DNA from 3 places in the Halarsenatibacter silvermanii genome. Region 1 is predicted to be linked to each of the others. Evidence: riboswitches for the same ligand, from Rfam matches in the RefSeq annotation. Region 1 holds a riboswitch; each other region holds the start of a gene.
What was found. A riboswitch is a leader RNA that binds a small molecule or an ion and turns the genes downstream of it on or off. The one in region 1 is predicted to bind cobalamin.
Positions count from the first base shown of each region.

Region 2: it holds a riboswitch for cobalamin, as region 1 does, so the genes downstream of both, cbiM (cobalt transporter CbiM) here and BLT15_RS08630 (sirohydrochlorin chelatase) in region 1, are expected to answer to the same signal.
Region 3: it holds a riboswitch for cobalamin, as region 1 does, so the genes downstream of both, BLT15_RS01995 (M55 family metallopeptidase) here and BLT15_RS08630 (sirohydrochlorin chelatase) in region 1, are expected to answer to the same signal.

Region 1 is NZ_FNGO01000015.1:23,958-33,883, forward strand. It holds gene hemA (glutamyl-tRNA reductase) at 1-60, opposite strand, end outside; gene cobK (precorrin-6A reductase) at 198-950, opposite strand; gene cobJ (precorrin-3B C(17)-methyltransferase) at 947-1,810, opposite strand; gene BLT15_RS08595 (cobalt-precorrin 5A hydrolase) at 1,705-2,853, opposite strand; gene cobM (precorrin-4 C(11)-methyltransferase) at 2,850-3,614, opposite strand; gene cobI (precorrin-2 C(20)-methyltransferase) at 3,619-4,365, opposite strand; gene cbiT (precorrin-6Y C5,15-methyltransferase (decarboxylating) subunit CbiT) at 4,362-5,000, opposite strand; gene cbiE (precorrin-6y C5,15-methyltransferase (decarboxylating) subunit CbiE) at 4,993-5,631, opposite strand; gene cbiD (cobalt-precorrin-5B (C(1))-methyltransferase CbiD) at 5,624-6,772, opposite strand; gene BLT15_RS08625 (precorrin-8X methylmutase) at 6,812-7,426, opposite strand; gene BLT15_RS08630 (sirohydrochlorin chelatase) at 7,417-7,794, opposite strand; cobalamin riboswitch at 7,961-8,155, opposite strand; gene BLT15_RS08635 (hypothetical protein) at 8,388-8,666, opposite strand; gene BLT15_RS08640 (MFS transporter) at 8,921-9,926, shown strand, end outside.
Region 2 is NZ_FNGO01000017.1:10,029-19,954, reverse strand. It holds gene BLT15_RS09290 (ATP-binding cassette domain-containing protein) at 1-317, opposite strand, end outside; gene BLT15_RS09285 (hypothetical protein) at 324-803, opposite strand; gene cbiQ (cobalt ECF transporter T component CbiQ) at 827-1,585, opposite strand; gene cbiM (cobalt transporter CbiM) at 1,604-2,227, opposite strand; cobalamin riboswitch at 2,498-2,696, opposite strand; gene BLT15_RS09270 (hypothetical protein) at 2,931-3,251, shown strand; tRNA gene BLT15_RS09265 (tRNA-Arg) at 3,383-3,460, opposite strand; gene BLT15_RS09260 (succinate--CoA ligase subunit alpha) at 3,567-4,457, opposite strand; gene BLT15_RS09255 (ATP-grasp domain-containing protein) at 4,457-5,683, opposite strand; gene BLT15_RS09250 (HpcH/HpaI aldolase/citrate lyase family protein) at 5,748-6,611, opposite strand; gene BLT15_RS09245 (XTP/dITP diphosphatase) at 6,615-7,235, opposite strand; gene rph (ribonuclease PH) at 7,235-7,963, opposite strand; gene BLT15_RS09235 (alanine-tRNA synthetase second additional domain-containing protein) at 7,999-8,931, opposite strand; gene BLT15_RS09230 (methylaspartate ammonia-lyase) at 8,915-9,926, opposite strand, start outside.
Region 3 is NZ_FNGO01000003.1:29,134-39,059, reverse strand. It holds gene BLT15_RS02010 (ferrous iron transporter B) at 1-86, shown strand, start outside; gene BLT15_RS02005 (DUF2325 domain-containing protein) at 216-521, shown strand; gene BLT15_RS02000 (dicarboxylate/amino acid:cation symporter) at 1,005-2,216, opposite strand; gene BLT15_RS01995 (M55 family metallopeptidase) at 2,386-3,450, opposite strand; cobalamin riboswitch at 3,880-4,083, opposite strand; gene BLT15_RS01990 (PAS domain S-box protein) at 4,359-7,322, shown strand; gene BLT15_RS01985 (PAS domain S-box protein) at 7,452-9,926, shown strand, end outside.

The sequences.
Region 1 (9,926 bases):
CTCTCTGACATCGAGAGGAGCGGTATTATGGTTGAGACCTGTACATATCAGTTCATTCATAAAGTCGCTACCTCCGGAGTGAGCATGCAAAAATTTTGAGTCAAAAAATTATTTAATCACTCTGATTTATGATATTCTATAAATCTTTACTGTCTCCTGCTCATTTCAATCTCATCTGCACCCGGATCTTAGTTTTATCAGTTAATTTCCAAAATTTCCAGCAGTTCATCCACAGAATCCGCCTTCTGCGGATAGTCAAAATCAGGCCTTTCAACCATTATGACCGGTATATTTTTCTCCGCAGCTGCTTTTAACTTCTCGCGGACACCGCCGGTTCGGCCGCTGGCCTTGGTGATCAGCAGCTGAAAGTCGTATTCTTCTATCAGCGCTCGATTGAACTCTCTGCTGAAAGGACCGCGCATGGCGATTATATTTTCGGGGGGGATGCCGGCTTTATCTGCTCTGCCGACAAATTTTTTCAGCGGCAAAAGTCGGGGATAAAGAGCACCAGGATCGCCAACAGCTTCCACAAACTTTTCCAGATTCCCGCTGCCGGTGGTCAAAAATATTCTGCTGTATCCCTCAGCCTTTTCCGCCGCTTCACGAAAATCAGAAACCGAAATAAGCTCGCCAGCCTGAGGCCTTTCTGCTTCTGGCCTTTCCAGGCGGTAATAATCCACCCCCATCTCCCGACAAACTGCAAGCGCCAGATCGGTTATTCTGCGGGCAAACGGATGGGTCGCATCGATAACAGTTTTGATATCCCTTTCGCCTATCAGGGCCTTCAGCGACCCGCGCTCCAGCTTCTGCTGCCGGACTTCCACATCCAGGTCGACAAGAAGATCGGCACCATACCCGGTTGTAACTGAAATTATCACATTCACATGCCTTTTTTCAAGCCGGTCAGCTATTTTTCTGGCTTCTCCGGTCCCGCCCAGCAGCAAAATCACAGTTCATATCCCCGGGGGGTAATCATAGCTCCATCTTCAGCCAGCATCATGCCCTCATCGACATAGGTGCTGGAATTTCCGATAATTACCGTTGAAAGCATATCAATCCGGTGATCCAGCATGTTTTTCAGGCAGGTTATTACGACCTCTTCGTCTTCTCCGCGCCGGGCCGAACGAACTATTCCTGCCGGAGTCTCAGGAGAACAATGGTCGAGAAAAATATCCCGGGCTATTTTTATCTGTTCTGTGCGCTGACTGCTGCGGGGATTGTAAAGCGCTGTTATCATGTCTGATGAAGCAGCTGCTTTAATGCGTTTTTTTATCTTGTCCCAGGGGGTCAGCAGATCGCTCAGACTTATGACGGCGTGATCGTGCATGAGAGGTGCTCCCAGAGCTGCTGCCGAGGCAGTGCTGGCTGTGATTCCCGGGACGATCTCCACTTCGATCGAGTCAGCGGCTGACTTTTTTTCTTTTCTGCGCTTCAAAATCTCAAGAATCAGCCCTGCCATCCCGTAGATGCCCGGATCACCGCTGCTGATCACCGCCACGGATTGACCGCCGGCAGCTCTGGCAATAGCTTTCTCCGCCCTTTCCTTTTCGCCGCCCATACCTGTGGATATGATCTGCTGGTCCGGAGACAGAAGCTCGTCGATCAATTCGATGTAAGTGGTATAGCCGACCACCACCTCAACCTGCTGCAGAAGTTTATAAGCTTTAAGACTTAAATATTCGATATCTCCCGGACCTATGCCGATCACATAAAGTTTGTCCGGGCCACTGCCGTCGTAAGATCTCCGTGATTCTTTTTGCTTCTGATCAATTTTCCCGGTTTCGCCTGTAAAACTGCTGCCGGTTCGCATACACCACCAACTCCTATTTTATCTTTTACAAATTTCGAAAAACTGTAATTCTGGTCAGACAAAGAGGGGGCTTTCATTTCAGCGGCTATCTCTTCCCGGGAGACGATTTCAAGAGGCACATCGAGCCGGGCTGCCGCTTTTTTAATCCCCGGTTCTTCCTGCTTGATATCCGCCGTAGCCAGGGCTTTGAGGCTTTTCGAATGAAAGCCGAGTTCCTTAAGATCATCCATTACCGCCCCGATAACAGCCTGGCTTTCTATACCCTTTCTAGCCCCGACTCCAATTACAATTTCCCGGGGAATAAGCTGAATATACTCGTTACCCAAAAGCAATTCAAAACGGTTGTGATCATGATCGCGGGCAGATACTAAAAGCGGAAAACCATCGGCAGCAGCGACAGCCTCTGCAGGACTGCTGCCTGAGCTCCCGAAACAGGAAAACTCTATTTTATTTTTACAGAATTCCCGGTCGGTAGAATTTAAAGCAGAACTCTCCTCTATGATGTTTTTATAATAACTTTCAGCACAAATTATCTCCAGCTTTCCACCGGCCAGCATGTGAGAACCGGCACGTTTTAAATTTTCAAAGGGGACCAGCTCTCCTCCAATCTCCTCAGCCAGCAGGTCCAGGGCTGGCCTGCTGCGCACATCGGTTGCAGTAGTGATAATAGCTTCTGTCTGCAGAATATCAGCTGTTTTTTCAGCCAGCTCGTTGGCCCCGCCCAGATGGCCGGAAAGCGTGCTTATGACCCAGCTGCCGGCCTCATCGACGGTCACGACCGCCGGATCCTCCCTTTTATCTTCAAGCCAGGGAGCTATAACCCTGACAACGATACCCAGAGCCATAATAAATATGAGGCCGTCGTACTCATCCATCATCTCTCCAGCCATTTCGCTCAAAGACCCCGGCAGAGGCTGAACTGATTCCGGAAAATCTTCAGTAAAACTGCCGGCGGCCAGAATATCGAGACCGGGGAAATCATCCGCCAGCTGCCGGGCCAGCTCGAACCCTTTTCGGGTCACTACCACCGCAGCCAGCTTCAACCGGAATCCCCCTCGCGAAAACCATGGCTGAAACTTTTATCGTAGAGTTTGGAGGGCTCATAATCTCCCGCCAGAAAATCACCGACCATTATAAGTGCAGTTTTTTCGATTCCAGCCTCTTCAGTCCGGGCGGCTATATTATCCAGCGTTCCTTTGATGCTCTCCTCCTCTCCCGGCCAGGAGGCTTTTTTGACTACAGCGGCTGGAGTATCAGCAGGATATTCTTTTTTAAGCTCTTCAACCACTTCATTTATCATGTGCACGCTTAAAAATATTACCATGGAGGTCTTATGGGCTGCCAGAAGTTCCAGCCTTTCCCGGTCAGGCACGGAAGTCCTGCCCTCCATGCGGGTGAGTATCAGCGTCTGAGAAACTTCCGGCTGAGTAAACTCCCTGCCCACAGCTGCTCCAGCGGCCTGAAATGAACTGACTCCAGGAACTATCTCCCATTTTATTCCCCGTTCTTCAAGGGCATCAATCTGCTCCTGTAAAGCCCCATAAAGTCCAGGATCGCCGGTATGCAGACGCACAACCATGCCACCTTCTTCGACAGTCTTTTCGATCATTGATAGTATCTCTTCTAAATCCATACCGGCGCTGCTCTCAGTCTGAGCGGACTCATCAGCATAAATAAGCAGCTCATCATTGACAAGCGAGCCGGCATAAAGAATGAGATCGGCTTCGGCCAGCAGATTTTTGCCCCGCACAGTCAAAAGCTCGGGATCCCCCGGGCCGGCCCCCACAAAATAAACCGTTTCCATCGGATTATCCTGCTCCTTTCTCCAGCAGATGTGAGTTGTTTTTATTGATTATTATCGAGGAGAGATAGTCCACTTCATCCGCTTTTACCTTTTCCAGATCGGTTACAATCCTCTCTCCTTTCTGGCCATAACGGCTGACGAAAACCGCTCTATCCTGCAGCTCCATTTTTGCAAGCTTTTTCTTGATATCAGCAAAACTTTGGGAAACTTTCAGCAGCACGATAGTTTCGAAGTTTTTGACTATCTTTTCCAGCTCATCAGAGCCGGCAGGTCCATCTCTGCCGCTCGGAACAACAGCCAGCTTTTCATCTCCCCGCACCAGAGGCAGGTTAAGACAGCTGCTGCAGCCTGTAACTGCTGTCACTCCGGGAACAGTCTCCACTTCGAAATTTTCTTCGCAGCTCTGAAGTTCCTCCAGGAGATAGATATAGGTGCTGTAAAGCAGAGGATCTCCCAGGGTGATAAAGGCCACATCCAGACCGGATTTCAGATGCCGGCGGACCTGAAGGCCTGCTTTATGCCAGGCAGATTTTAGTTTTTCTTCATCATCGGTCATGGGAAATTCCAGCGGCTCGATCTTACCGCTTATATCCACAGCCTGCCGGGCTATCTGCAGTGCCAGGCTTTCCTTTTCTGATGAGGAAGTGGCGGGGCAGATGATCCCGGCGCTTCTCAAAATTTTACAGGCCGCAAGAGTCAGCTGATCGGGATCTCCCGGCCCCACTCCAACTCCGTAAAGTTTTCCCTTCATAATTTATGCGATTCTCCTTCAGCTTCAGATTTTTCTCCGCGCAGGCCGCAGATAACATGGACGGGATTGAGCCCCTCGAACATATGATAACTGCCCAGGGGGTTGGCCCGGGCGCACTGAACCTGGCTTATTTCCAGCCTGTATCCCCTTGATTTTAGTTCCCTGCGGGCATTACAGAGAGTATCTATTGTAACAGCATTTATCACCAGACAACCTCCGGGTTTGAGCCTCTCATCAGCAGCCTCTATTATCCCCGCCAGATTGCCTCCGCTGCCGCCGATAAATACCCTGTCTGGCGCGGCCAGACCTTCTAAAACTTCCGGAGCCTCACCAGAAACGATCTCGATATTTTTCGCCCCGAACTTTTCGGAGTTTTTCCTTATCAGTTCAAGGCCTTCGTCCTGGCGTTCTATCGCGATAACTTTTCCATCCTCCTCAACCATCAGGGCAGCTTCGACGGTCAGCGATCCGCTGCCAGCTCCTACATCCCAGACGATATGGCCGGCAGCCAGTCTGAGCGAAGAAAGGGTCACGGCTCTGATTTCGCGTTTGGTCATGGGAATTTCTCCCCGAATAAATTTATCATCCGGTATTCCCGGCGTCCGGTAGGGCCATCCCTCCGAGGATTTATTCATCAGCTATCACCATCACATTTAAATGAGAAAAATCATTGTCTTCGAGTTGAGAGAGTTTATACCAGGCAGTCCTCTCCTCCGGATAGGAGAGATTTTCTGCCACAAAAATCTGAAGTTCCGGGTCAACTCCCTTTTCGATGAGATAGCTGCCTATCCGGGCAGGCGAATACTCCTCGTCAGTAAAAATTCCGATCTTAGCCCGGCTTTTTACCAGCTCCAGCAGCTCTTCCAGATTATCGCGGCCATGCAGGCTGACAAAACGAACATCCTGCCAGCCAAGGCCGGCCCGGGCCAGCCCCAGCTGCATGGCGCTGATGCCGGGTATTATTTCCAGGTTCTCTCCGGAAAAATGCTTTTTGAGATAACCGGCCAGACTGTAAAGACCCGGATCTCCGGTAACAAGGACCATCACCTTTTTCTGCCTGCGGCTGCGGTCGATCAAATTTTTGGTGGCTTCCAGGTTAGAGCTCAGTTCGTGTTTTTCTGCTTCCAGACCGGCAAAGAGTTTTAGAGCCCGGGAACTTCCGACCAGAATATCGGCCTCCCTGGCCTTTCTTCTGGTTACAGGCAGCAGATATTCCCTGCTTCCCGGTCCCACACCGGCTATGACTATACTTCTCTCGTTATTCATCGGCTAGCTCCCTCGCCCCCTCTAAATTGTCGAGCAGCGAAATACCGCCAGCGCTGCCCAGCAGACCGGTTCGCATAGAAAAAATAACAGCTCCGATCTTCAGATCGCATCCGCAGCGCTGTCCGGCTCTTTCCACTATCTTTTCGGCCAGCAGCGGATAAACCTCCTGCAGATCTTCGCGTTCGATAATTTCGGCTGCCTCCTCGCTGGTGCCGCAGCTGAGAATTTCGCGCACATTTTGTGAGCCCAATCCCAGCGAAGCGCTGTAAGCGGCCAGAGTCTCCAGGCGGGCATCGGCGGTGCTGCTGTGGGTGTTGAAAACCCCCGCTGCAACTTTTACCAGCTTGCCCAGCTGGCCTATGAGCAAAATTTCCTCTAAATCCTCCTCACAGCTCTTTTCCAGCATAAAACCCACAAAATTACTCATTCTGATAATGATATCTTCGGCAAATCCCAGATCCAGAGCTTTATCCCGGCTGTAATTGCCGAAAACCAGCACCACTTTTTTCCTGCCCCGGGCGGCGGCCTGGCTCAACTCAAGAGCCAGCGATTCTCGATAGGCTTTATCTGACATCGGTTCGACCAGGCCGGAAGTTCCCAGAATCGAAATACCCCCTTCAATACCCAGCCGGGGATTGAAAGTCTGACGGGTCAACTCCTCTCCTCCCGGAGCAGAAACTATAACCCGGCAGCCGGTTTGGCCCAGAATATTCTCAACCTGTTCTGTAATCATCTGCCTGGGCACCGGGTTTATGGCCGGCTCTCCCGGATCAACAGGAAGTCCCGGCTCGGTCACCGTCCCCACACCTGAACCTGCTTCGATCGCTGTTATCTCATTGTCGGAACATAGCTCTAACCGAACAGCTATCTCAAGCCCGTCGGTGATATCGGGATCATCGCCTGCATCTTTGATTATCGAAGCCCGGGCTGTTTCGGCCGAAAAATCGGCGTCGGCCAGCTCCAATTCCAGCCTGATCCCGGCGGGAGTATCTATCTCAACCCTATCATATCTCTGCTGATCTCTGATCATTAAAGCTGCAGCCCGAGCAGCGGCTGCGGCGGCACTGCCGGTAGTGAAACCTTTTTTAAGATCCCGATCTCTATTTTCTTCGGCCAAATTGGTTTTTCTCTCCCGATCCATGCACACTCACCCCAGATTTTCAGACTTCAGCCTGCCATTTTACAGGTAAATGAGAGCGTTAATAGCAGCTGCGGCAGCAGCTGTGCCTCCCTTCTTGCCTCTGATGGTGATATGCGGTGCAGCAAGCTTCTCCAGTTCATTTTTGGCTTCAGCAGCTCCGACCAATCCCACCGGAGTGCCGATTATCAGAGCAGGATCAGCCTTGCCTGCCCTCACCAAATTTATCAATTCAATCAAAGCTGTGGGCGCGTTACCGATAACGTATATGCTCTCTCCGGTCTTTTCGGCCGCCTTTCTCATGGCCATCATGGAGCGGGTGATGCCGGCATCTTCAGCTTTATTGCGTACATCTTCGTCGGCTATAAAACATTCCACACTATAACCCAGATCATCGCTGAGTCGGGTGCTGACTCCTGACCTGAGCATATTGACATCTGTGATGATGCGGGCTCCTTTCTCCAGGGCCTTTCTGCCTTCCTCCACAGCATTTTCCGAGAAGACTGTGACCTCGCTGATGTCAAAATCAGCTGTGGCATGAACTATTCGATAGACTATTTCGCGCTCCTTTTCTGGCAGCTCTCGGCCCTGAAGAACTTCTTCTATGATCTCAAAGCTTTTATTTTGAATTTTTTCGGGATCAGTTATCAGTTCCACTCATTTACCCCTTTCCATCTATCAACTATAATATCGACCAGCCTGCTGTCATCCCCTATTATATCCCCGATACTGAACTCTATTCCGGGATATTTTTCGGCCAGCTCATCGACCTGAGCGGGTATATCCTCCTGGACGTGAATCCCCGGAAATAAGAAGAGAGGTAAAATTACTATCTTTTCGATTCCATCTCCGGCTAATTCTGCCACCCTTTCTTCTAAAGTGGGGTTGGTTAACTCCATAGCAGCTCCTTCTACGCGCTGATCTTCCAGCCGCCTGTCGAGCTTATCGATCAGATTATAAAACATTTTATTTGACTTATCAGCTCTGCTTCCGTGTCCCAGCACAATTATTCCGGTCTCACTCATTTTTACAATAGCCTCCTCTCAAATTGTCGAAATGAAATTCAGCTTCATCCCTCCGCGGCAGTTCCGCGCACAAATAAAAAAGCGCCCCCTTCTCCACAGGATGGACGCGGGGCTAAATGCAGAAAAAAACAGCCTACATCTCCTGCCGGCGAAGGTCAGTAGGTTGGTTACATCTTTTTCTCAGGCAGGTCTTCTGACTTCCGTTTTACAGCCGGGTCAAACCTTCCCCTGAATACACCAACCGGGTGGCAGACATAAAACCCGACCCAACGGTTACAGCGGCGGGCCCGTTCAGGTTTTTCACCTGATTCCCTATTCTCCCTCAGCCTTAGCTGATGGCACCTGAGATATAAAATTCGCCTGGTCATCTATATAATCATGTTTGCCTCTCTAATATTTGTTTAAAGACTCAGGTATAAACTCCTCTTTTAACCCAGCGGATACATCCCGCCAGGTAAAATTACAGGAAAATTGTAAAATGGATTACTGTAAATTTTCCTGTTTTCAGGCATAATTCAAAACTGCAGCCGGTTATAACCGGATAAACTCCCCTACTGCTGTCCCGCCCTCCCCGGGCGGGAATTTTTTACTTTTTAGGTGTGATCAAAATAGTCATCCTCTACAAAGTCCTGAATTTCTCCCTCTCTAAAACTTTCCTCTCTGGCCCCCGCGACCTCCTCTTCGTTATCATCAAGGTCAGCTCCTTCTTCTCTCTCCTCCAGCTCGCGTTCGATATCGTTGAGAAGATTGACTATCTCTTCCAGCTGAAAATAAAGATCATCCTGTTCCATATCCAGCTGTTCCAGTACCTTTTCCAGTTCAATGCGGCCATCTCTAACCATATAAACCAGCGATCTTTCCTCTCTCATCATGGTCTTTGCTCCCGGAGGAACTCCCCCCCTTCTCTGAATTTATATTCGCATTCTTATCTTCGTGGTTTAGATTATAACACAGTTTACCCTCTGTTAGAAATAAGGGGCTGACAAAACAATATTAATCAGTTATAATGTGTTCTGATGGTATTCTATCATAACAAGAGAATTCTGCAAACATCATCCGAATATACTGGTAAATAGAATTGCTGCAGGATGAGTTTTTTAGCAGTCCGGAAAGGAGATGCCAAAACATGTTCAACTTTTTTATCAACGGCCTCAAGGAAAAACTCCAGCCTCTCAAGCTGAAATTTCTGGGACTTCTGGCCGGCGGTTACATAGCTTCCTTTGTCAGTGTGCAGGGCATTCAGGCTCTCATGCCATTTATCCGCAGAGAATTTGCCATCTCTCGCACCCAGGCCGGCCTCTACTCGACCGTATTTTTTATATCGGCCACCGCTGTCGCACTTTTCAGCGGAAACATCGTCGATAAAATCGGCTCCCGGACCGGTCTTCTTATCGGGCTTTACAGCATGGGCGGGCTGTTTATATTTCAGGGGGCCGCTCCCGTTTACGGTCTGCTGCTGGTGCTGGGATTATTGACCGGTCTGGGATTCAGCATTATTACACCGGCTGTAAATAAGGCGGTGATGATCGAAGTAGAACCATCCCATAGAGCTGTCTCTATGGGTATTATGCATTCGGGCAGCGGAGTCGGAGGCTTTGTGGGTGCAGCTATTCTGCCCGCCCTGGCTGGCTTCATAGGGTGGCGTCTATCGATTATTCTGGCGGGCATCATCAGTTTACTTATCGGTCTGATAGTTCAGCGTTATTTACAGGTCTCCAGTCTCGAAGAAAAAGATGAGGAAAATTCTTCCGGAAAAAGTTTTTCCCGCCAGCTCTATCGCGTTCTCAGCAACCGCCAGTTAATGCTGGCCTCGGGGCTGGGAGTAGTTTTCGGCCTGGCAGTCGGTGCAATTCCGGCTCATTATACACTGTATTTAACCATGGATTTAAACTTTTCCGAGGCCGCCGCCGGACTCGCACTCGGAGTTGTGCAGATCGGAGGAGTCGTGGGTCGCATTTTCTGGGGATGGTTGAGCGATATTCCCTTTAAAGGCGACCGCAAAAATACCTTCCTCGTCATCATGATAACAATCGTTATATTAAATCTCACCAGCGCTTTTGCAGGCAGCCTGCTGGGCTCGAGTCTGCTTTTGATGATGCTCTTATCATTTATGCTGGGAGTTTCCGCCCTGG
Region 2 (9,926 bases), on a different contig from region 1:
GCAACATCTTCATAAACAGTTGTGGAGAAAACCTGATCATCAGGATCCTGCATAACCAGGCCGACCAGTTTTCTCACCCAGTCTTTATGCTTTTCACCTATCTTTCTGGATTTGATATATACTTCCCCTTTTTGAGCCAGATAAAGAGCATTGAGGTGAAATAAAAGGGTTGATTTACCGGCACCATTTGGTCCCAGTACAGCCACCCGGGAGTTGGGCTTTACAGCAAAGTTGACATCCTGCAGAGCCTCAGTCCCATCATTATAGGTATAAGCCAAATTTTTTACTTCTATAATTCGATCCATTCTATCCTCCAAAACACGTTACGCCTTTCTGGCTTTATAAAATTTGCCAGCGCCCGCAATTAACAGCAAAATTCCCACCCCTGTAGAAGTCCTCAACCACAGAGGCAAAACCTGCAGAAAATTCTTGTTCTCCTGGTCGGACTCAGGCGTTAAAACTGCCCTATGTCCCATATCATCAGAAGCAACTATACGCTCTACCTCCATGGCAGTATCGAATTCATAAATACCCTCTTCATCGGTCACGCCCTCATCGACCAGGTTTTCTTCTCCGTCATACAGCTCGACTTCGACATTTTCTGCCACAGTTCCATCATCAAATCCCACTTCTATTTTCCCTTCGGAAATTTCCTCTATCATCATTCTGTGAGCTGAAGCTTCGCCCGTCATCATCAGTAAAACAGCTGCTGCCAATATTACGGTTAAAGCTAAAAATTTTTTGCTTCTGGCCGTGTTCGGAAGCATGACTTTTGCAGTTAAATTTTCAGCCGACATCTTCATATTAAAACTCCTCTCTGAATTTTTCAAATAAAAACACCGAATTCCAGCTCAAAAAATAATACCATTAGCAGAAAGCCGCAGGAAAAAACCAGCACATCGCCAGCAGAAAACTCAAGCTCATCCTTCACATAAAATTCCCCTTTGAAACCGCGGGCCAGCATGGCCTGATAAACTCTTGCGGCTCGCTCATAACTTTTAATGAGCAGCATACCGATCAAAAATGCATAAGTTTTGTAGCAGTGCACTGAGGTTGCAGGCGTAAAACCCCGGCCCTCAACGGATTTCTGCATATTGCTAAATTCATCTTGGAGCACAAAAATATAGCGGTATACGAAGAAAAATAGATAAATAAGTTTTTTGGGGACATGAAAATATTTAAGAGCCTGCATTAATGAAGATACTGAAGAAGTTGAAAGCAGAGCAAAAACTGCCAGCATGACGGCATTGGACCGCAGAGTGATGCGCAGAGCATAAATAATACCATCGGAAGTTACTGTAAAAGGGCCAGCTGCTGCCAGCACCTCTCCTGGATAGGTAAAAGGTATCAGAATCCAGATACTGACTATAAAAATATTCAAGAGCGAAAGACGTTTGATCACTTTTTTTGTTCTTAAACCAGCCGCCAGGACCAGCACCAGAGAAAAAACGAGAGCTGAGACGAGCATAAATAAATTCTTTCCTGCAGCCGTGACTGCGGCCATCATCACCAGGATTACTATTTTTATCCGGGGATCCAGGCTGTGAATAAGACTATCTCCCCGGGAAAATTCAGCAGTAAGCATAATTTCCCGCCTCGCTTATCATTTTATCGCTGACAGCTTTTCCGTTCTCATAATTCCCGGTTTTACTTTCAGCACAAATACTACCAGCATTCCGCTCAAAAAACCTTCAATTATGATTACAGGCAGATGAGAAACAAAAATTAAACCGGCCAGCTCACTGAACGCCCCGGCGTCCGACAAAATCAGAGTTAAAACCACCATCAATACCGTAAGTAAAACCGCCAGCGCCCCGCTCAGTGCTGCCGCTGCACCTAAAATCTTTTTATTCGCCCGGCTTTTGGCAAAAACCAGTCTGAATAAATAACCAGCCAGAACAGCCGGTAAAGCCACATTGACAAGATTGACACCTAATACAGTAAAGCCACCGTGCTGAAATAAAACCGCCTGCAAAAATAAAGCTACCAGCATTGCCGGAAAAGCCACCCAGCCGAGTAATATGCCGGCAATTCCATTTAAAATCAGGTGCACACTGCTGGGCCCAAGAGGAACATGGATCAAAGAGGCCACAAATAAAGCCGCACTTACTATGGCCGCCCGGGGAATCTGATCTTCATTCATATTTTTGAGACCGACCGCCACCCCGGCTGTGCCCGCCGCCATCCCGGCCGCCAGAACAGGTGCCGACAGTACTCCCTCTGAGATGTGAATAATTCACCACTCCTTTGTTAAATTAATTTAAACCGCCCGGAATTAAATTTTCAATAAAAAAACCCCACCTTCAATGACAGGTGGAGAGGAGTAAAAATTAGGCAGGAGGCTAAATAAAAAAACTTACAAATTGAAACTAAAAAACATTCAACCCCCAATCTGAATCAAAATAATCCCAGCTGAGGGTAATTAGCGGGTAATAAACAAACAGAAAACAATAATCCTGCTCTAATTCCCTACCTTTCTTGCCATCGAAGAACAAGTAGGTCAATAGGCCAGCGGGCAGGTCTCCTGACTTCCAGCTTAAATCTGAATTTATCCCTTCCCTAAATACTAAAATATTTAAGTGGTCTTTAAATTCAGATTGATGCCGGTTACAGTGGCGGGCCCGTTCAGGCTTTGCACCTGATTCCCTATTCTCCTCCGGCCGTGACCGGGGGCACCCGACTGCCTTATATTAAATTTTAATTTTTTAGCTCACTTTTTTACGCCTCATTTTTTATATTCAATGATAACAGAAAGATTTCCTGCAAAATAATCAAAATCTTTGCCCGATCATCTATCTATCTCCTGATAAACCAGCAGATATTATGACATTAAGATATAAAGTGATGTCCACCACAGCAGGGAAATCCCCCAGTGAAGTTCCCCCGAGGTATCGGGCAGTAAGTTAAGATATGGATCTTCTTGTCTTCAGTTGGCTGATGGGTGTGTAAAAACCTCATTTAGTTGTACTGTAAGATATAAAGCTGCGTTCACAATGAAATTTTTCCCCGGCATAAGTTTAATTTTCGGCCAGATAATGGTTATCATAGCATTCTATAATATACTCGAACCTTCCACTTTTTGTTACCGGAATTTTGTCTGCCATACAAAATTAAAACAGTATAAAAAAAGAAATGCCGCCTTTTCAGGCAGTGAAGACCCGATGTTTTTAACACCGGAAGCAATAGCATTAAGAAGAGTTGAAACCACTTTAAATATTTACTCACATGTTTCTATGAAGGAACAGAGATAAAGCAGTTGAGATACTTCAAAAAGCCGGGAAATAATAATTTCGGGTTCGAAATTGGTGCAAGTAATAATTTTAAAGGCCTCGCCAGTTATTTTGGCGGGGCCTCTTTTCGTTGATATATGAATAAATAAAAATGGTGCGCCCGACAGGATTCGAACCTGTGACCTACGGATTAGAAGTCCGTTGCTCTGTCCGGGCTGAGCTACGGGCGCACTGTAAATATATTATTTTTTCCTACTTCACAAGATATCCTATCATATTAGATAAACTTAGTCAACAGTCTCTGTCATTTTCAAACTATTCTGTTCAAAGTTCATCTTATAATTCAGAAACATAATCCAGTATCTCATCGTAATCATGGGCTATACTCGCGCCGGCTTTTTTCAACCTCTCCATCTTGTGTGAGGGTTTGCTGCTTTCATCTTCAATGATGGCTCCAGCATGGCCAAAAACGGTGCCCTGCGGCATCTCCTCGGTGAATTTACCGGCCACGTAAACTATCAGCGGCTTGGTGAAGCCGCCCCTCTCCAAAAACTCCGCCACATCTCGCTCAAAATGGGTGCCGGGCTCGGAAAACATCACCACAGCTTCAGTCTCCTCATCCTGCTCGAATAATTTCAATAAGTCTTTAGGCGGCGATCCTATCATCGGGTCTCCGCCGATTCCTACCGAGGTTGAAACTCCCCTGCCAGCTCTTTTTATCATCCAGGAAGTTTCAGCAGTCATGCCTCCGCTGCGTGAAATAACACCTACATTGCCGGGAACAAAGCATCTGTCGGGATTATCCCCACCTATAGCTCCCAGTTTGACTCTGGCAGCGGGATTTATCAGTCCGACCGTATTCGGACCGATAATCCTGGCGTCAGCTTCACCGGCCAGATGAAGAATTTTCACCACATCCTGCTGGGGAATATTCTCCGTTATTATGACCATCTTCTTTATCCCGGCTGCGAGAGTTTCCCTGACAGCATCGAGGACGAAGGCCGGGGGAACATAAATGAGAGAGACATCGACTTCATTGTCCTTGCTGGCTTCTCTCACGGTATCAAAGACCGGGACTCCGGCCACTACCTCCCCGCCTTTGCCGGGAGTAACTCCCGCAGTTATATCGGTCCCGTAATCCTGCATATGTCCGGCCACCATGGAAGCTTCTCTGCCGGTAATGCCCTGTATTAAAACTGAAGTGTTTTTATCAACCAGTATTCCCATTATTGCTCTCCCTCCTGCCGATTAAATTCTTCCAGTTTTTCCTTCATGAGCCTGCCGGCCCGGGGCATAGTGATATCCTCTCCGTGATATTCTATGCCGGCGCTTTCAAATATTTCTTTCCCGCGCTCATCGTTGACACCGGCAAATCTGACCATGACCGGAAATTCAGCCGGATCCAGCTCCTTCTCCTCCAGGGCTTCTTTTACACCCTGAGCAACATTATCGACCTGGGTGTTATTGGTGATGTTGCAGCAGACCAAAAGCCCTTCCACGCTATCCTTGGAGAGAATGGCTTTGGCCAGCCCCCGCACTTTTCTTACAGGGGGGTTGCCGCCGAATTCGGTGTAGTTGGAGGGGCTCAAACCCAAATTGATCAGGGTGTCGAACATAACAAGACTTCCTCCTCCACCGCCGCACATAAAACCCACCTCTCCTTCCTCGAGCTCTATATAGCGGGCCGTGCCGCGGTAAGGATCGCGCTCATTAACCTCAACCACTCTCTTTTCCAGCTCTGTCAGCGGCCTCCAGATGCGCTCACTTCCGACCTGGACGCGTTCAGAAAGCTCCTTCTGACGGAACATAGCCAGATCATCGGCGGCCATCACGCAATCGGCTCCTACCACCTCTTCTTTTTCTGTAACTACCAATGGATTTATCTCCAGGGTGGTGCAGTCATACTCATAAAAAGCCTCGAATAATCTTACGGTAATGTGGGTCAATTTCCTCAAAAGCTCGCCGCTGAAACCCAGCTCGCTCCAGAGTTCTCTGGCCCTGTAATCCGGCAGCCCCCGGAAGGGATGAACTCCGGCTTTTTTAATCCGCTCAGGATATTTTGAGCTCATCTCCTCTACATCAATCCCTCCCTCGGTGCTGGCTATGACCAGCGGCTGGCGATTTTCTTTGTCATAGATGATGGAGAGATAAAGCTCTGATTTTATCTCCAGCCTTTCCTCTATTAAAACTTTTTCGACGGGAAATTCCTGTACCGTCATACCGAGTATTTCCCGGGCAGCACTGCGGGTTTCCTGCGGATCTTCCGGAAATTTTATCGCTCCCGCTTTTTTTCTCTTGCCGGCCGGCACGAGTGCTTTGATTACCACATCGTCATCCAGTTTTCTGTGAATCTCTTCGGCCTCCTGAGGACTTTCAGCCACTCCGGAATTCGGGATGGGAAAACCTTTTTTTTCTATAAATTCCTTGCCCAGATGTTCAAGAACTCTGGCCATGAATATTCCCCCTAAAATTATGTAGTTTTTTAAAATAACTGCAGCTTCTCTTCTTTCAAAACTCTTATTCACAGAGTTTTAGCAGTTCTTTCGCTCTCCTGTATACAGGTTCATCGACCATCTTTCCTTCCACCTTCATCACACCGCCTGCTTTATCTCCGGATTCTTCAAAAGCTTTCACAATCCTGCGGGCCAGCTCGATTTCCTCCCTATCGGGCGCAAAAATCTCATTTATTATCTCCGCCTGGGCGGGGTGAACTGCCAGTTTGCCGTCAAATCCCAGCGCTGCCGCCCGGCCGGCATCTTCTCTCAACCCTTCTTTATCATCGATGTCGGCAAATACGGTATCCACCGCCAGTTTACCGGCAGCACTGGCGGCCATGACGAGCTGAGATCGAGCCTGCTGCAGCTCTTCTCCTGTACGCGTCCGGCTGACGCCGAGATCAAGGGCAAAATCCTCTCCCCCCAGTGCCGCTCCTGAAATGAGCTCAGAACTCTCCAGCATTTTCTCAAGATTGAGAACCCCTCTGGCTGTCTCCACCAGCAAAATTATATCGATATCGTCCAGCTCTACCTCAGACCTCCGGGAAGCCACCGCTTCCAAAACTCCCGTAAACCTTTGAATATCACCGGCTTTTTCGGCCATGGGCAGTATCAGCCCATCCAGAGCCGGTCTGATAGCCGCCCTGCAGTCTTCGGGCCACTGCTTTTTTAATGGTCCATTCACACGCACAAATATATCGGGATGTCCGACTGAATTTTCGAGCTCGATCAATCTGTTTTCCACCAGCTCCCGGGCTTTTTCCTTATCCTGAGAGGAGACAGCATCCTCCAGATCGAGAATTACTGCATCGGCCTGCACATCTTCGACTTTATTCAATATTTTTGCGTTATTTCCCGGCATAAAGAGCAGTGACCTCAAAAGCAAGTTTTATTCCTCCCTGTCAAAATAATTTTGTTCGAGCAGCAGCTTAACCCGCCTGAGCGCCCGGGCCCTATGACTTATTTCGTTTTTTGACTCTGTATCCAGCTCTGCAAATGTCATATCCAGATCGGGCAGATAAAAAAGCGGATCGTAACCAAAACCCCCTTCTCCTCTTCTTTTCTCGAGAATTCTGCCGCGGCAGATTCCCCTGACAGTATGCTCCCTGCCTGTATCAGGATCGACCAAAGCCGCTGCAGTCACAAATCGGGCGGTGCGGTTTTCTTCCCTGACACCTTCCAGCCTGGATAGAAGGTGATTGTTATTCTCCTCATAACTGGCTTGAGGACCGGCAAAGCGGGCAGAATAAACCCCGGGTTCACCATCGAGAGCATCGACCATGAGCCCGGTATCGTCCGCCAGGGTCAATACACCGCTAACACCGGCACCGGCCCGGGCTTTTATCAGAGCATTCTCCGCCAGGGTGCTGCCCGTCTCCTCTACCTCAAATTCAAGATCCAGGCTCTCAGGCGAGAGAATTTCCATGCTTAACTCGCTGAATTTTTGCCCGATTTCTTTGAGTTTATCTTTATTTCCGGTTGCAACAAAAAGCCTTCGGCATCCGCTCATCATATCAGCTCCAGAGCGCGCTTTTGAGCATCGATCAAACCCTGGATGCCATCTTCTGCCAGTTCCAGCATTTTATCCAGATCAGAACGGGTATAGGGTGACTCTTCAGCCGCACCCTGAATTTCGATAAACTTACCCGATTCGGTCATAACTACATTCATGTCAACATCAGCGCTGGAATCCTCCTCATAACAGAGATCGAGTACATAATCCTCATCCACTATGCCCACGCTGGTCGCTGCAGTGAATTCCTTCAGGGGATTTTCCGAAACAATACCTTCCTCCATCATGTAATCAACAGAATCATAAAGAGCTACAAAACCGCCGGTTATCGAAGCAGTTCTGGTTCCGCCATCGGCCTGAATAACATCGCAATCTATCCAGATCGTCCTCTCATCCATGGCCTCAAGATCTATTACAGCCCGAAGTGAACGGCCGATCAGCCGCTGAATCTCACGGGTTCTGCCGCTTCTCTTACCCCGGGCGGCAGCTCTGGTTGTCCGGTCCTGGGTCGAACGGGGCAGAAGCGAATATTCCGCGGTAAGCCAGCCCTGATCTTCCCCCCTCAAAAAATAGGGAACACCGTCCTCGACCGAGGCGGTGCAGATAATCTTTGTATCTCCTGTACTCATTAAAACCGAACCCTCTGCATACTTGGTGTATCCTCTCTCAATTCTAACCGGTCTTAGATCGCGACTGTCAGAATTGCTGGATTGTGATGCTGTCAATATAAATCTGCCTCCTTTTTTTCTTTAAAAATATATTATGAATCAGAGCGCAGGGGCGAACATTCCGGACAGCTGAGATTAAAGGGATTATCGTCCTGACCTATCTTGCCGGCCAGCAGATAAAAACCAGTGTTGGGATCTTTTTCCAGGTCCAGGGAGAGATCGTACCCCTTGATATCACTGGTGTTTTTTACGTGGATGCGGGGCCCCGTACAGGTTGTAACCATCTCACCGATCTTGATCGTCTCCTCGTCCATGTATTCGACCGAAAGTTCAGCATTTATCAGTTCATTGACCTCCTGCTCGATTTGTTTCACGGAAAATCCCGGTCTTTCATTAAACTGAAGTACAAAACCGCTTTTAACATCGCTGTGGAGGGGAGGCCTTGGATAACCCTTGTTCGCGATTACCATAGCGGTTAAATCCTCGGCGGTATGAGCCATCTGCCGGTTAAACAGGGAGGAAAAGACTATTTCTTTGACCTCGGCTGCGGTGGGACCGAATACTCCCGGTCGGGCCACAATAACTTCCTCTCCGATGCCCACGAGCAGATCCGGCATGATATCGATATATTCGACAATTCTATCAAAATGCTCAATCACCACTCTTCTGTTTTTAAGAATGGCTTTCTCGGCAGCCTGAGCTATATTGCCGGCCTGGATAAAAGCCGATTCAAAGTTTATATCCACATGAAAGGCGGGCGAAGAAAAATTGTCGCGTTCAAACTCCTCCCAGAGCGGGAGCGGCCGAACATTAATACCTTCATCATCATTCGTCAGATTCAGGCCGGGGAACATCCCCTTTATCAGAAGAGATTTGCCGGAACCAGGTCTGCCTATCACCCCGATCAGATGATCGTTGGGCTGCAGATAGGACTGGCTCAGATGGTTGCCCAGAAATATTAGCCTGTCCTTTCCCCGGGGAGCATGATAAACCGCATGAGAGAAACAATCAATCAACTGCTCCACTCCCCTTTCTCTTTCCGGATCTGCTTTCGCTGTTGAAGTCCATTCGGGTCAGGGTACGCTGCATCTGATTTTTGACGATCATAAGACCTTCATCAAGACCCATACCCGGTTTGGCCAGAACCTGTTCCGGTCGCGCTGCCAGGGCCGCGTCGGTGCAGATTCGGGCGGAGATATCTGTCTCGTTGCAGGTTCCGCCCTGATAGGCCAGAAGACCTCTGCTGCGGCAGTATAATATAGCTCTCACGGTGTTCTGAATTCCTCCCAGATCCGGTGTTTTTATCTGAATCATGTGACCGGCCCGTTCATCGGCAAATAACATTATGTCGTCGAGTTTATTACACCATTCATCGGCCACTATTTCCACATCGCAGCCGCTTTCATCGATCAGCCGGCGCAGCCTGGAAAGTTTTTTTACCTGGTCGCGGCGGTTGCCGGCATCTATGGGACCTTCAATTCTGAGCTGGTAGGGGTCAGCAGCTCTCTCAGCCTTGCTTAAAAATTCACAGATAGCCTCCAGATCACCGGCAAATGCTTCGCCCAGAGTCCCGTAAACATCTATATGAAAAACCGGATTGTAATTTTCGCTGCCCAGCTGTCGAACTCTTTTTTTCAACCACCTGATATAGTCCAGAAGCTTTTCCCCTTCCTGGCCGAGTTTTCTCTTGATATTGTTGATCAAACCATGCGGGAGCACATCAGCCCTCTTTATGATAGCCTTATCAGCGTTTTCGTAGCGGTTATCTCCCGTCTGCACAAATATATCGACCGGCTCTAAAATAGGAGTAAGATCATATTCATCAATTAACACCTCGCTGCGCGTTATACCCCGGCTGAGAGCTGCAGCATCCAGCAAAGCCTGGGAAAAACCGTAGCGAAGAGCGGTGTGAAGCTGACGGCCCTCAACCGTCATTTCCTCCACCAGAGCAGCCAGCTCTCCAAAATTTTCAGCCTCTCTGCCGAGCAGCTCCGGTCTGACATGATTTTTTATGACCGGG
Region 3 (9,926 bases), on a different contig from region 1:
TGGCGCTGGGTGTTCTGTTCATTACGACAGCTATGGCTTTTGCGCTGGGAGGGGCAGTGGCCAACCTGGGAGCTTTGTTCATCTAATTTTTTTGCAGTTTATTGAAAATAAGTTTCGATTAAGGGTCTGTCTCCTGCGAATCAGATTCATAGAACTTTCAAATTTTATCGGGTTTCATTCCAAAAAATTAAACTCAAAAGAAAAGGGGGATTATTATGTCAGCATTGGTCGTGGGAGGAGATAATTTAGGAGTAATAAAGGATAACCTTCGCGATATGGGCTTTGACAGCATATATCATGTCACCGGGCGCAAGAAAAAAAGAGCACGACAGATCTCTATACCGGACGGAGTAGATTTGATATTGATATTAACCGACTACATACATCATAATTTGATGAAGATGGTTAAAGAAGAAGCTAAATGTCACGAAGCTGATTGCATTTTCGCCCGGCGCAGCTGGAGCCATATCTGCAAGAAAATGCAGATGTGCGGCTGTGACTTCTGTAAAGGCTGTGGTTGAAATTAAAAACTTCAGCAGGTCAGTGAATACGCTTTATTGATCTTTTTGTCGTCAGCTGGTAAAAAGGTATGTCAAAAAAAACTTATTTGGTTATATGCTTAAAGACCCGAGTTTCACAGCAACCAGGTATCAATAGGCCTTGAAGAAGAAGAGCTTCTCATGCTGTCGGTGATAGTAAAGCCAGAGACAGATGTGATGGCCAAAAATCCCGATGAATAAAAAAGGGGCACCGGACATGAAAATTTACGACAATAACACAGTTCAGTCCGGCACCCTATATTTGTACGGTGATTTAATTTTGGATCTTCTTGTTATCAGTTGGCCAGGAGCTTAACCTGAGTTTCGAAAAATTTCAAGTATCACTTTGCTTTATATCTTCCAGCCACTATTGTCATGATAGTGATCTTATACAATACCCCTCAACTAAAAACAAGAAGAACCTAATTTTAAATCGATTTTATCTGTCAGAATTTTATCTCTCTTTTAATTTCCGGAAGCACCGCTTTTGGCTCTCTCAGTGCTGACCTCTTCCTGTTCACTGTCGGAATGGAAATAGTCCACTATGATTGATATAGCTCCATCACCTGTGACATTACAGGCAGTTCCGAAGGCATCCTGGGCCATATAGAGTGCGATCATGAGACCCTGCATGCTTTCGGTAAAACCCAGTATAGAAGCCAGAGGAGCCAGAGCTGCCATAACCGCCCCGCCGGGGACTCCAGGTGCGCCGATCATTATTATTGCCAGCATGAATATGAAGGGCAGAAAGGATGCCAGCGTGAATGGTTCGCCATATAAAATCATGGTGGCCACGGCACAGCTAACTAGAGCTATAGTACTTCCGGCCAGATGGATGGTAGCCCCGAGCGGCACCACGAAGTCGACAATTTTCTCCTTTACATTGAGTGTTTTCGCACTTTTAAGAGTGACCGGAATAGTGGCCGCACTTGAGATGGTTCCCAGAGCAGTCGTATAAGCGGGCAGCATGCTTTTTATGCTCGTCAGAACTTTGTTTTTGGGAGAAAGCCTGTTGGCCAGTGAAAACATCACCATCAGATATGTTATGTGCATGGCAATTACCAGCACAAAAAGAGGACCGAACATCGTGATAGTTCGGAATACTGTCCCTTCTGCTGCCATATCGGCGAAGATACCTGCGATGTGAACTGGCAGAAAGGGTATAATAACCCTGTTAATAAAAAACTGGACTATTGTTCTGACTTCCTGCATGAAATTATAGAGTGTCAGTTTATTTTCCTCGTTTTTGAGATGATTTATGCCTATGCCGAAGATGAAGGAGGTGACAAGTGCTGTCATTATTCCCATAATCGGTGGTATTTCCAGTTCGATATAGGGAGAAAGTCCCTGGGCTTCTGCCACCTGTTCTCCCGCAGGTGCTATGAGAGGAATAAGACTGCTGGCCACGAGATATGCCGCAATACCGGCAATTATCGTGGAAATATAGGCGGTTAAAACCGTTTTGCCCAGCAGATTGCTGGCTTTTGCGCCCAGCTCAGATATGCCGGGAATGATGAAGGCGAGTATGATTAGAGGTACTATGTAGGTGAGAATTTCCCCAAAGATCTCGGTAAAGGTGTATAGTACATTGGCCAGGCTCTCCGGCAGATACAAACCTGTCAGAATACCGGCTATTATTGCTATAATAAGCCTGGGAATGAGTCCGAAGTTTTTCATGATTTTTTAACCCCCAAGTATTAATTATATTATTCACAATATCATTCTCCCATTAATACTAACACATATTGATCACCGATACAATAAGCTCTGCTGAAGCTTTAATGCAAAAAATTTCGTTTAAAAATATCTGATGTTTCAATGGATTAGTTTACTGAAATAGAGAAGATCAGCTGACGAAACTGATGAAAGTCATCAGCTCGTTTATATCTTCTGCCGGGAAAATGACGGTATATGCATCCTCTCTTACAACTCCGGGATAATTGGCTGCTTTGATGGCATCTTCCTTTCCGGAAAAAACCAGCTGGAGATCATAGGGTGGGGATAACCTGATTTTTTTGGACGCGGTTTCAATCCCGGGGAGCAGATAATTTTTTTGCAGGCAGGATCTGTCACCCTTCGATTTGAGCGCCAATTTTGAATGTATTCTGCCGGTTAGGGGCTGATTCTGGAGGATTTCTTTGTTCTCTCGTGAAAAATTGACTGTACGGGCATCCTCTATTTTAGCTTCCGAACAATTCGCTGCTCTGATGGCATTTTCTAACCTGGCAAAGACGGGCTGGAGATCATGAGGGGTTGAAAGGCTGACATTTTCACGTGAAGTTTTTCTATTTAAAATTTCTTCAGCCTGGCTTTCTATCAGCTGACAGGCTTTATCGGGCGAGAGACTGTGAACTGCCTCGCCCAGTCCTTTTTTTACGAATACAGTTTCGATATCCGGGAGCAGGTTTTTTGTCTGCTTACAGGCTTTTACATCACCCGTTATTAGCGCCGGTTCAACTTTCAGGTTTCTGGCCCAAAGAGAATTCAATATGGCTTCATTTACAGCATGACCGTTGATGGAAATGGCATTGAACCTGTGGGAATAAGCATGGCTTATGACGGCATCCCGGCTGTCCGGTCCGGCGTGATAACCTACAAAAAAAGCCAGATCGAAACTTTCATCCAGGCCATCCATCATGCCACAGGGCTTCCCGCTCAATCCCCTTATGAGCTCAGCCCTGCTGTCGAGCTTTTCAGGATTCAGGTTGCGGGCGGATTCGTGAGCATCTCTGACCACAATTCTCTCAGCTCCGCCGGCAAAAGCACCTCGCACGGCGGCATTGGCTTCTTCTGTCATGAATTGACAGGCCTTTTCGAACTCCGGATTACCTCTTTCTACTTCCTTTTTATCTGTCACCGGAGCTACACCTTCCATATCAACCGATATATAAACTGAAATATTATCCATCATAGTTATTTCCTCCAAAGATAAAAATAAATTATATTCTTCACAATAAGTCGCATCCTTATCCCATGTTAGTGTATATTTACCCTGCTGTCAAAGGATAAAATATTAAGAAAGTTTAGGAGGGATTATGCCAGAGTGGGGATGAAGATAAAAGGGAGGTGTTTATGCCAAAAAAAATTGCACCGGCTATATTAACCGGTGCAGATAAGTAGAGGGATGCCAGATCAAAATTGGATGAGCAAAATTTATTTTGGTTTAGAAAAAGTTGATTGTTAGCTTTGACAAAATAAAAAACCCAACCCTGACAGGTTGAGTGGTTTAGGTGAGTAAGCTATGCAGATCCGGCAAGAGTTGTCGGAGGAAATGAAAAAACAGGATTTGACCGCACCGGTTCTGCATTAGCTTCACCTACATTCCCTGCCATAGGGGAGCTGCAGGCTCAACAACCAGGCAGGTCTCCTGACTTCTGGCCTGGATCGAATTCGACCTTCCCCGCTGCTCCTGCGTACTTAAAGACGGCGAGTGGCAGAGGAATCCGATCTTACCAGTTACAGTGGCGGGCCCGTTCAGGCTTTTCACCTGATTCCCTATTCTCCTCCGACCGTAGCCGGAGGCACCTGATTGCGCCGATATTTAATTTTTATATTATCCTCTATTATATTTTTAAAGATTTATGATGATTCTCCTGCTGAAAACGAAAAAAAATTTCTTATAAGTTGTGGTTTTTCACCAGAACAGTTATTATGAAATTGGCCGGATTATCAGAGCAGCTTGTACTTTATTTTCCGATTTTCGTTAATTATTAATAAGAATGAATTATAATTTTGATTTGTTATATCCCACATTAAAATGTATAATGAATATATAAAGATATTGGCAATGATCTATTTGCTGAGGAGGGGTAAATAAATATGAAAGATCAAGGCAGCCAGAACAAAAATTCAGAATTAAAAATATTTTTGGATTCTCTTCCTCACAATGCCGCGGTCATTGATGCTGGAGGAAAAATTATCTGTGTTAACGAGAGCTGGAATAATTTTGCCAGCAAGAACAATTTAAGTCCTGAAGAATGCGGGTCAGGAATAAATTATCTCGAGGTATTGAGCGAATCAGAAGAAGAGAAAAAAGAGGTAAAAAAAGCTCTTCGGGGTATTAAATCGGTAATTGCCGGGGATAAGCGGAAATTTGTTCAGGAGTACTCCTGCCATTCTCCTGATGAGCGGCGCTGGTTTAAGATGAGGGCAATCCCCTTTCGGCAGGGGGCGCTGGTGATGCACGAAAATATAAAGGAACGCAAATCTGCCGGCATCGAGCTCAAAGAACAAAAAGAAGAGCTGAAGAGAAAAAATCAGAGCCTGGAAGTGCTTTTTTCCGGGAGCGGATCAGCGATTGCCAGACTCGATGAAGAGCATCGAGTTATAGATATCAATGATAAATTTAAAGAGATTTTTGGTTATGAGCTTGAGGAAATAAAAGGCCAGGATATGGATGAGGTGCTGGAAAAAGGGAAAAGCGGCAGCGCCGGCAGGAATTTAACCGAGAAAGTGCTGGAAGGCCAGAAAGTGGTGGACCAGGGGACCCGTTATGATTTTGAAGGCAATCCTCATGAATTCATTATTAAAGGAATACCCATTAAAATAGAGGGAAATTTAGAGGGGATTTATGCAATTTATGAGGAGATAACTGAACTTCGGCGTAGAAAAAGGGAGCTGCGCAGAAGCCGTAAAAAACTGCGTATTACGCTCAATTCTATCGGCGATGCCGTGATTGCCACCGACACCGGAGGTAAAATCACCCGTATGAACCCGCGGGCTGAAAAGCTCACAGGCTGGTTCTCTGATGAAGCAAGGGGCAAAAATCTGCCGGAAGTTTTCGAAATAGTCAGCGCTGAAACCGGCGAGCCGGTACCATCTCCGGTGAAGGAGGTTATGGAGTCAGGCGGAAAAGTGGGGCTGGCCAATCACACCAAACTCATCTCCCGGGATGGCAGAGAATACCAGATCGCCGATTCTGCTTCTCCTATTCGAGATGAAGAGGGAGAAATACAGGGAGCTGTGCTGGTTTTTCGCGATGTCACCGAGAAATATCACATGCGTCGGGAGCTGGAAAAGAGCGAGGAACGCCTGCAGAAGACACTTTCTGTTATTCCGGAGATGGTTTCTATTCATGATCTCGAGATGAATATATTATACAGCAACTGGAAGGGTATTGGAGATGTACCGCCAGAGAGAAGGCAGCTGGATGAAAAATGTTATAGGGTTTATCGAGAAAGAGAGGATATCTGTCCTGATTGTGAGGCGAAAGAGGTGCTGGAAACAGGAGAATCGCTGCAAAAAGAGACCTCTCTTCCCGAGGGGGGCTGGATTGACCTTCGGGTTCTGCCCGTAAAAGATGAAACTGGCGAGATAGAATATCTGGTGGAATGGGTCAGGGATATAACCGAACGGAAAAATAGAGAAGAAAGAATTAAGAAACAAAATGAGAGGCTGGCCAGCATTATCGAGGGCACCAATGTGGGAACCTGGGAGTGGAATGTGCAGACCGGAGAGCAGATTATCAATGAAAAGTGGGCGGAAATGCTGGGTTATTCCCGGGAAGAACTCGAACCAGTAACGATCGATACATGGCGGGAATTGATGCACCCTGAAGATTTAAAAAGGGCTCAGAAAAAGCTGGAAAAACATTTTCGGGGCGAGAAGGAACAGTATCATATTGAAAATCGACTCCAGCATAAAGATGGCAGCTGGGTATGGGTTTTAAACAGAGGACGGGTGTTCACCTGGACCGAGGATGGCAGTCCGGAGTGGATGTACGGTACCCATCTTGACATCACATCCCGCAAGAAAAAGCAGCGTAAGATAGAGCATATGTCCCGTCATGATGAATTGACCGGTCTTCACAACCGAAATTATCTCGAGGAGAAAATCAAAGAGCTGGATTCTGTGTCGAAGCTGCCGGTGAGTATCATTATGCTGGATGTGAATGGTTTGAAGCTGGTGAATGATACTTATGGTCATAAAATTGGAGATAGACTGCTCGATAAAACGGCGGATATTATCCAGGAGTGCACCAGGGAACAGGATTTCGCAGCGCGATGGGCGGGAGATGAGTTTGTGATTCTGCTTCCTCACACCGGAAAAAAGGAGGCCAGAAAGATCTGTGATCGCATAGAAGCCAGGGCCGAAAAAAACAGAATTGCCGATGATATTCCGCTTACGCTGGGGGTGGGGCTTTCAGTCAAGACCAGATTTGAGGAAGATATTTATGAAATACTCCATGAAGCTGAGGATAACATGCAGAAAGATAAGCTCACCCGGAGCAGAAGCGGCAAGAATAAGCTGGTTCAAAACCTGCTGAATACGCTTGCTGCCAAAAGCGATGAGACCCGCGAACATGCCCTGAGAATGACAAAATACGCCCACAGCCTGGGGGAGGAATTTGGTCTGACAAATGGACAGTTAAACAATCTCTCGCTTTTAGCCACCCTTCATGACATCGGAAAGGTAACAATTTCCGAGGATATTTTGAAGAAGCCGGGCGGTTTATCGGACGAAGAATGGGAAATAATCAAGCAGCATCCGGAGAGAGGTTATGTCATAGCTTCAGCTTCGGAAGAATTTGCTCCGATTGCCCGCGAGATACTTTACCATCATGAAAGATGGGATGGCGGTGGGTATCCGGAAGGAATTGCGGGAGAGGAAATTCCACTTCGGTCACGCATTATTGCTATAGTTGATGCCTATGATGTTATGACCAACGGCCGCCCCTATAAAGAGCCCATGAGCAGGGAAGAAGCCCTGCAAGAGATAAAACAATGTGCAGGAGAACAATTTGATCCGAAACTTGCGAAGAAATTCGCGGAATTGATGGAATAGAATTTTAGAATCTTATAAATGAGGTTTTTTACGCACCCATTTAACAGCTGAAGATAAGAAGATCCGAATTTTAATTTTAAAAGGAATTTTGCACTGGATCAAGAAAGAGATAGCCCGTGGGGAGATAATATGACAGGGTTTGATTTTAGAGATATATTAAAAAGCAAAAATTTAGGATATATAGCAGGAAATTTTGGTTCGGAGGGAGAGAAGGAAAGCCTGGAATACACGGTAGAAGAATGGAATTTTATTGCTGGAAAAATTTTGAATCCGGGCAAAAACGCGTCCGGAGAAGATATAATCGCCAGTCTTTCCGATCTGATCGAATTTGATGAGCTGTTCGCAGATTTTTCTTCAGGCGATTCTATTAAAGCTTCAGATAAAATCAGAACAATTATGGCAGATGAAAAATCATACATCAATCCTTCCGGAGAAGAAAAATATATAGAGCTGACCTTTATGATCAATGATAGTTGTGAATACTTGATCATTCTGGATGATATCAGTGAAGAAAAAAATATCGAAGAAAGAATAGTGGAGCTGCAGGAGGAGAGGGAGAGATTTTCCGCCAGTTATCCGGGCATAATCTATAAATGTTATAACAGGTTCGATTGGGAGATGAAGTATGTCAGTCAGGGCTGTAAAGATCTGACCGGTTATAAACCGGAGGAATTGGTCGATAATAGCGTTTTAGCTTATGGTGACCTGATAAAGCCGGGGTATAAAGAAGAAGTGTGGAATAAAATTCAGAACTCCCTTGCTGATAAACAGCCTTTTGAGATCGAGTACAAAATTGAAACCCGGGATGAGGGCGAAAAATGGGTCTGGGAAAAGGGAAGGGGTATTTATAATGATGGAGAGGTAGAAAAGTTATACGGCTTTATCACCGACATAACAGAGATGAAAAGAACTAAAAAGAAAATGCAGCTGATGAAAAAGTCTTTGGAAAAAGCTTCTTTCGCCATTTTTTGGACTGGCCCCCGGGGAGAAATAAAATATGTCAACGACAGAGCCTGTGAAATGCTTGGTTACAGCAGGTCAGAGCTTCTGCAGCTAAAATTTTCCGATATTGATAAAGACGCGGACCCTGAAGGGCGGTCAGGATACTGGCGGCAGCTGATAAAAAATAAAGAGCTGCAGAGGGAAAGAAAATTTATATGCAAAAATGAACGGGTATTTCCTGCCGAAGTGTTATCTCACCATCTTTTTCTGTCAGGAGAGGAATACGAGTTTGTTTTTGCGCGGGATATATCGGGGAGAAAAGAAATAGAGAAAGAGCTTAAAATGAGAGAGGAACAGTATCGGAAAATTTTCCGGACAGCCCCCGTGGGCATTTTAATACAGGATGATCAGGGAAATATACTCGAAGCAAATGATAGATTGTGTGAGATAACCGGTTACAGCCATGAGGAGCTGGAAAGCAGCAGTATATTTGAAACCCTGGTTCCTGAAGAGATAGAAGAAAAAGCGAAAGCGAATATTGATAGAATTTTAGCGGGGGAGGATTTAACGCTCACCGGATTATCGCGCTCCAGTACCGGCAAAGAATATTATGTTCATCTAAAGGAAACAAAGATCAGACTCCCGGAAGGGAGAGAAGGGGTGCTCTCAATGCACCTCGATATAACGGATCTGAAGGAGAAAGAAAGAGAACTGGAGTATTTGAGCTATCATGATAGCCTGACGGGGCTTTATAACCGTTTATATTTAAAGGAGAAGCTGCAGGAGCTGAATACTGAAAGGCAGCTGCCCGCAGGTATAATTATGTGTGATGTCAACGGAATGAAGATTATAAATGAAACTTACGGTTTTAACAAAGGCGATAAACTGCTGATCCGGGTTGCTGAAATATTGCAAAAGAACATTAGAGGTGATGATATTCTGGTGCGCTGGACGGGAGATGAATTTATTATCCTGCTCCCCGGATCTGATATAGAAATGGCTGTTGAAATAAAGGATAGAATAGAGGAAAACTGTAAGGATGCTGTTTTTGAGGAGATTCCGATTAATCTGGGTATGGGAGTAGCTGTCAGGGACACTCTGGAGGAAGATTTTGAAGATGTGCTGGTAAAAGCCGAGGAGAGAATGCGCAGGGATAAATTGACCAAATCGCACAGCACCGAGAATAAACTCGTGCAGAATGTTCTCAATACCCTGGGGGCTAAGAGCGCGGAAACCAGAGAACACGCCGAGAGAATGGCTGATCTTGTTCAAAAACTGGGTGAGAAGATGGGACTGCCGGGAGAGGAATTGAACAAACTTTCTCTGCTGGCAACTCTTCATGATATAGGTAAAGCGACTATATCGGAGGATATTCTGATAAAATCGGATGATTTGACTCAGGAAGAATGGGAAGTAATCAGAGAACACCCTGAAAGAGGTTATAAAATTGCGGTGGCTACCGAGGAGTTTGCTCCTGTAGCCAGAGCAATACTCCACCATCATGAATGGTGGAATGGCAGGGGGTATCCCGAGGGGCTAAAGGGGCAGGAGATACCGCTCATTTCGAGGATGATCGCTATTGTAGACGCCTATGATGTCATGATTTCTGGCCGGCCCTATAAAGCCGCCATGAGCTGCGAAGAGGCTCTGGAGGAAATAGAA